DNA from 2 places in the Arthrobacter sp. 147(2020) genome. Region 1 is predicted to be linked to the other one. Evidence: riboswitches for the same ligand, from Rfam matches in the RefSeq annotation. Region 1 holds a riboswitch; the other holds the start of a gene.
The links. A riboswitch is a leader RNA that binds a small molecule or an ion and turns the genes downstream of it on or off. The one in region 1 is predicted to bind cyclic di-AMP.
Positions count from the first base shown of each region.

Region 1 (3,530 bases):
GCGCAGCTGGGCTGCGGAGTTCGGGCCCCGAGGCATTCGCGTCAATACCGTCTCGCCGGGAGCCACCCGTACTCCAATCAATGCAGGGGCCGGGGACATCATCTCGCAAATGACTGCTGGGACCCCCGCGGGCCGCCCGGGTACTCCCGATGAAATTGCCGCAGCTGTCGCGTGGCTGGCGTCGCCGCAGGCAGCCTATATCCACGGCGCTACGTTGGCCGTCGACGGTGGCATCACCACTACCCGGGCATCCTGAGCTGGCGGATTCGCAAATGACCTACTGAATTCACAATCCGCTGGCAGCCGATCCCGATCGTCGATGTAGTGGCCCATGATTGCAGGGCGGCAAATCCCGTTTGGGACGTGGACCGCCCAGACACTGTCTGCTCTATGCTGAGCCGATGAGGAAGGGGACGGTTCTTGCGTCAGCGGTGCTGGGTCTCACCGGACTTATGGCGGTCCTGACATGGCGCGGACCCCGCCTGCCGTCCGGTACCAGGCAGACGATCGCCCGGGTCCGCGGCGGACCCATAAGCGGAGTGATTCGCGGTGAAACAGGGAATGCCAGGTCGGGTGGGGTGGACATTTGGTACGAGTCCATCCCTCCCGCCGGCGTCGAGCACGGTGTGGTCCTGCTGAACGCCTCTCTCGGTGTGAGCTCACTGTTCTGGCCTCCGGAGTTCCTGCGCGGCCTGGCGACAGCAGGGTACCGCGTCGTCAGGTACGACCATCGGGGCACTGGGGGCTCGAGTTGGATGACTGACTGGAGTCGGAAGAACCCGTACTCGCTGATAGACATGGCGGGCGATGCGATAGCCGTCCTCGACGAGCTGCGCATCGCCCGCGCCCACGTGGTCGGGCTCTCACTCGGGGGTTTCGTCGCCCAGGAAATCGCGATCGCCCACCCGGGGCGTGTTCACTCGCTGAGTCTCATGTCGACCTCCGCGGACCCGACGGACCCGTCGATGCCGGGACCCCGAACCTGGCAGCTGATCGAATCCGCGATTAAGGGCCTTCCACAGTTCCGCTATCGGTTGCTGGGAGGGGAGACGAATCTTGTCAAAGAACTCATCGCGGGGTTAGTTGCGCAGGGCGGCGACGAACCTATCGACGTCGAAGAGTGGACCAAAATTGTTCTTTACGACCTGAGAGAACGAAACGGACTTAACTTTCGTGCACTCTGCCAGCACCAGGCCGCGGTCGCTGTGACACGCTCTCGGTACCCGCTTCTGGGAACAATCACTGCGCCTACCCTCGTGATTCACGGGAAAGCCGACGTGATCTTGCCGATCGAACACGGACACCGACTCGCTGCAGCCATTCCATCGGCCCGCGGCCTTTGGTTGGACGACGCAGGGCACCCGTTCCCGTACCCACACATGGCGCAGGTGATAGCAGCAATTACGAGACATCTAGAAGCAATGGATTCCGATGAACTCGATCCGGACGGACAGGACCACACCAACTACAAGTGAGCTGCGGATTCGGCGGCACTCAACGGGGTGCGGGCGACGCCGAGAAGGGTTCGTAACCGTAACGTGACTTCCCAACCAGTGTGGGGTACTCTCATTCGAGTGATCCCGGCACCCCGCCGAGATCATAATCCCGCGCAGAATGCCGAGCCCTGCCGCTGCACCGGGACCCGTTCGCACAATCCAGATGGCAGGGACGGGGGAACCACGTTTCCACCGGGCCACCGCACGCGGTGACCCTCGGGGTTAAGTCGATCTGACTATCCAGTGCAAGACCTGCAGCATCGTTCGCGATTGCCGGGAAGCTCAGGATGGCGGACGGCCGGGTGACTCCCATCCGAACCCGACAGCTCACCCCGCAGGCATGGGAGAGGCAATTACCATGTCACGTAAGACCATTTCGGCACGCCACCGCGCAGCCACCACCCATTCCATCGCTCTTGAAGGCCTGACCCAGTCCGCCAAGAACAATGCAGTAGCACTGGGCAAGCCAGCCATCATCGCCGTCGCGACCGGTAGCCTTGTCGTCTCCGTCGGAGCAACTGCCCACGCAAGCAGCTATACCCAGGACGCAGCAACAACCGCCCCCGCAGTGTCAGCGCCCGCCGCTTCCGGTGTCTACACCGTTGCCGCCGGGGACACCCTCGGCGCAATCGCTGCACAGCACGGTATCAACCTCGATACCCTCCTCGCGCAGAACGGCCTGTCCTACGCCTCAGTCATCTACCCCGGACAGCAGATCCAGCTCACCGGTGGCGCAGCAGTCAGCGCAGCCGCCGTTCCAGCAGCTACTGCAAGCCAGGCCTTCTACGCGGCACCAGCCGCTCCGGCAGCTGCACCTGCCGCACAGGAAGCAGCACCCGCCGCACCGGCAATCATGACCTTGGCTTCCGGCTCGATCACCCCCATTGCATCTGCAGCTAAGGCGGCACCGTCGGTTCCGGCCAGCGGAGTCGGCGCAGCGCTGGTCGCTTCGGCCTACAGCCAGATCGGGTCCATCCAGGACTGCACCGTGCTCGTCGAACGCGCTCTGCGCTCCATCGGCCTGAACGTCGGAGACCTCGGCCCCTCGCAGTTCGCTCAGTACGGCTCGGTCGTATCGTCACCAGCACCGGGTGACCTCGTGATCAACGCCGGACACGTCGCGATCTACGTTGGCGGTGGCAAGGTCATCAGCAGCGGCATGAACGGTGCCAACCTCACCATGGAGCACCCACTGTCGGATCTCGCCGGATCATACTTCGTGCGAGTCAACGGCTAACATCTCAAGCTCTCGGACTAGTTCCGCGAACTGAACATAAGTGGCAGGTGTCCTGGACGGAGGGCACCTGCCACTTTGTCTTGTTGTCAACTGCTGCATCAGATGCCGCTGCTGTTCTCAGGGGTCGTGCCTGCTTCGGCGGAAATGCTTGCTGCGTCGTACCAGCGCAGAAGCCGAAGTGCCCTCAGGGTGTTCCACCTGCTCGGTGTTCCATCGGGTTCTTCGAAACGGAAGTGGACCGCACCGGGATGAGTGTTCTCCAGCGGCCACCGTCCATCTGGCTGACGCTTGGCTCGAACCAGGTCGATCGCCTCGGCCAGCCGCGGATCGGCCGGACCACCACGCAGAGCGAAGTAGCTCGTCGCCTTCAGCAGGTCATAGTGCCAGCGGGGAGGGTAGGAGAACTGAAGCCATCGCAGGTTCACCACCTCCCTAGTGCGCAGGGACCGAAACAGACCCCGCTGAAGCAAGTATTCCTCGCCCTTCTGGCGAGCTCGCCGGACCTCGTCCGATCCGCCGGTGAGTCGCTCCCACCTCAGTAAGGCGTCGACGACGTCAAGTGTGCTCGCGAAAGAGCCGGGCGCCGAGGGCGATTCAGCCCAGCAGTTCCAACCACCGTCAGGCAGTTGGTCGGCCATGAGTCGCTGCACCACCTGGTCGACGTCGATGTCTAGGTAAGTGCCGATCAGAATAGTGCCAGCATTGATGCAGCAGTCGACTTCCCCTGCGAAAAATGGCAACCCGTCGTACTCCCACCGGCAGTTATGCGCGACCAGCTGTGCGGTCTCGCGCATGAC
Region 1 covers NZ_JABFOM010000016.1:42,613-46,142, forward strand. The annotation lists gene HMI58_RS11540 (SDR family oxidoreductase) at 1-256, shown strand, start outside; gene HMI58_RS11545 (alpha/beta hydrolase) at 402-1,475, shown strand; cyclic di-AMP (ydaO/yuaA leader) riboswitch at 1,606-1,852, shown strand; gene HMI58_RS11550 (LysM peptidoglycan-binding domain-containing protein) at 1,855-2,733, shown strand; gene HMI58_RS11555 (hypothetical protein) at 2,832-3,530, opposite strand, start outside.

Region 2 (3,530 bases), on a different contig from region 1:
CCTGAAGGTGGCATGGAGGGCCACGACATGGGATCCATGGGTGGTATGGACGGCATGATGGACGCGGATCAGATGGCCGACCTCGAATCCGCCGAAGGCGATGACGCGGCCCGGATGTTCCTCGAATCCATGACCGAACACCACAACGGAGCAGTAGACATGGCCCAGGAGGAAATCGACAACGGCGAGAACCCTGAAGCGATCGCCCTGGCCGAGACGATTGTGGAGACCCAGCAGGCCGAAATCCAGGAAATGGAAGCGCTACTCGCCGAACTCTAACCCGGCGCTAGTTTTGTTGGTGGGAGGGTCAGATACCTGGCCCTCCTACCCTGCCCACTTATTTTTGTGACTCCAAAGGATTATCACCGTGCCTCACCCCCAAATTCTCGTCCCACGCCCGCACCGGGTTACTCGGATGGCTGCCCTTACCGTCGGCCTCCTGATGGTCACTGCCTGTTCCCCAGAAGTCCCGCAAGGCTCGGACGCCAGTGAAGTCTCTGAGTCTTCCGCCAGCGCGCAGGATTATCCCGCCGGCCATATCCATGGCATGAGTGTGGACCCGGGCTCGAATCGGGTGCTCCTGGCTACCCACGACGGGCTGTTCGACGTATCTGAGTCGCCGGCAATTCAGATCGGACCGACCATCGACCTGATGGGTTTCACCACGGCAGGGAACGGCAAATTTTACGCTTCGGGTCATCCCGGCCCGGGATCTGACCTGCCGAACCCGGTGGGCTTGATCCGATCCGACGACCAGGGCCAGACCTGGCAGCCACTATCCCGGCAGGGCCAATCTGACTTCCACGCCCTCGCGGCCACCGACGGCGGGATAGTTGGATTCGACGGTCAGTTCCGGGTCAGCGTCGACGGGACCTCCTGGGAATCCGTGGATGAACAGATTCCTGCTTTCAACCTGGCGGCAACACCGCGGGACAGTATTGTTCTGGCAACCACCGAAAAAGGCTTGCAACGCTCCACCGACGACGGCACGACGTGGGCCGCTGTGCCGGGGGCACCTTTACTGATGTTGACCGCTCTCTCTGAAGGGAAAGCCGCCGGGATCACCACCGATGGCCGGATCTACACCAGTGGTGACGCTGGCCTGACCTGGGTCGAACGGGGGACAGCCCCCGGAGAAGCGTCCGCGATCGCAACTCACATGCTTGATGACTCGACATTGCGGATCTGGGTGGCGACCGAAGACAGTGTCCAGGTATCCAACGACAACGGTCAAACCTTCATGGACATCAGGTCGAACCACCAGTAGCCGCGAAGAACCCTCCAAGCGTGTTCTAGTGGTGCGTGGCCACGGGTTGGAAAACACCACCCGCACGAGAAGCTGAACCGTACCGGGCAGCCTGGAATGGCGTCTTTGTGGTTAGCGCAGCAGTCTGCTGATCGCCTGGGTTGCCTCCTTGACTTTCGCGCCGATGGCTTCAGTGGATCCGGTTGTTCCGGCTTCGTGGGCTGCGTCGACGACGCAGTGTTGTAAATGGTGTTCTAGCAGTCCCAGGCTAACGGCGTGCATGGCACTGTTGACCGCTGCGACTTGGGTGAGGATGTCAATGCAGTACTGATCCTCGTCGACCATGCGCGCTATCCCACGAACTTGCCCTTCGATGCGCTTCAGGCGCCGCAAATAGGCTGCTTTGTCTGAGGTATAGCCATGCACTGCTGGAACGGCCGCCGGATGATCAGTCGCTGGTGGTTCGTCTGGTGGCTCCGTCGGGGAGAACTCTATGGGGACTGCCTTCGGCGCTTCTGTCGTACTTCGAGATCCAGATCCGGCGCTCACGTGCTTTCCTCCCATTACCAACCAATGATTCCGGTTACACCCAGATAAGATCGTTGGTCCGTCCCCAACTACACACTCCGCGCAGCAACTATAAGTATGAACGACGCTCCAGCCCGCTGGGTGAGCGATCAGGATTCGGAATGGTTCCATCTATGCGGTGCGTGCCTGCAAAGTGCGGCGGGACGGGAGCGGCAATCCGCTGCCGTTACCTTAACGTGACTTTGATACCACGGTGGGGTATTCTCGTCCGAGTGGTCCTGGCACCCCGTCAAGATCATATTCCCGTGCAGAATGCCGAGCCCTGCCGCTGCACCGGGACCCGTTCGCATAATCCAGATGGCAGGGACGGGGGAACCACGTTTCCACCGGGCCACCGCACGCGGTGACCCTCGGGGTTAAGTCGATCGACTAGCCAGTGTAGGACCTGCCGTATCGTCCGCGATGGCAGGGACAGCACTGATGGTGGACGGCCGGGTGACTCCCATCCGAACCCGACAGCTCACCCCGCAGGCATGGGAGAGGCAAATCACCATGTCACGTAAGACCATTTCGGCACGCCACCGCGCTGCCACCACCCACTCCGTCGCCCTCAAGGGCCTGTCTTATTCCGCTAAGGCGAATGCTGTAGCACTAGGCAAGCCAGCCATCATCGCAGCAGCGACCGGCAGCCTCGTCTTCTCCTTCGGTGCTACCGCCCAAGCAGGAACCTACACGCAGGAAGCTGCAAACACCGCCCAGGCACCCGCCGTTTCAGCGCCCGCCGCCCCTGTAGCTGCTCCTGCCGGTACCAATGTCTACACGGTTGTCTCCGGTGACACTATGGGCGCGATCGCGGCACGCCACGGCATCAGTCTTGACGCCCTGTTGGGACAGAACGGTTTGTCATACGCGTCAGTCATCTTCCCCGGACAGCAGATCCAGCTCTCCGGCGGTGCGAGCGGGGCAGCTAATCCAGCCACTGTCCCCGCAGCGCCTGCGAGTCAAGTGTTCGCCCCAGCACCAGCAGCAGAGTCAGCCGTAATGTCGTTGGCTTCCGGTTCCATCACCCCGATCGCACCTAAGAGCTCGTCGTCGGTTCCCGCCAGCGGCGTGGGTGCAGCGCTTGTCGCTTCTGCTTATGGTCAGCTCGGTGCCATCCAGGACTGCACCATCCTCGTGGAGCAGGCATTGCGCTCCATTGGCCTGAATGTTGGCGACCTCGGACCCCTGCAGTTCGACCAGTACGGGACCAGGGTTTCAACCCCAGCCCCGGGCGACCTTGTCGTCCGTCCCGGCCACATTGCGATCTACGTTGGGAACGGAAAGGTGATCAGCAGCGGTATGAACGGTTCAAACCAGACCATCGAACACCCACTATCCGATCTCGCCGGTTCTTACTTCGTGCGAGTCAACGGCTAACATCGCGGCCCTACGGAAATACTCCGTAAACTGATCAAAGTGGCAGGTGTCCTGGACGGAGGACACCTGCCACTTTTGTGTTCGGCGTTTTCAACATCGTCTAACCCAATCGCGGACGCTGGGCCTCAATGATCCCCTGACCTCGCCGGAATTTTTTCTACTTGTACCTTCGCTACATCCCCGCTACGGCGTCGGCGGATGACGATGGTCGAAGGCACCACCTACATCATCACGGAAACAGTCGACGAATTGATCGAGTTGATCGCGACCTACCGCGCCCCGTCGCCCGGGCCCAGGCGGCACGTCAGGAGGCTGAAGTCGAGCGCTCCGCTGCGGC
Region 2 covers NZ_JABFOM010000015.1:7,599-11,128, forward strand. The annotation lists gene HMI58_RS11025 (DUF305 domain-containing protein) at 1-279, shown strand, start outside; gene HMI58_RS11030 (F510_1955 family glycosylhydrolase) at 368-1,267, shown strand; gene HMI58_RS14855 (metal-sensitive transcriptional regulator) at 1,379-1,795, opposite strand; cyclic di-AMP (ydaO/yuaA leader) riboswitch at 2,110-2,323, shown strand; gene HMI58_RS11040 (LysM peptidoglycan-binding domain-containing protein) at 2,327-3,193, shown strand; gene HMI58_RS11045 (hypothetical protein) at 3,392-3,530, shown strand, end outside.
Region 2: it holds a riboswitch for cyclic di-AMP, as region 1 does, so the genes downstream of both, HMI58_RS11040 (LysM peptidoglycan-binding domain-containing protein) here and HMI58_RS11550 (LysM peptidoglycan-binding domain-containing protein) in region 1, are expected to answer to the same signal.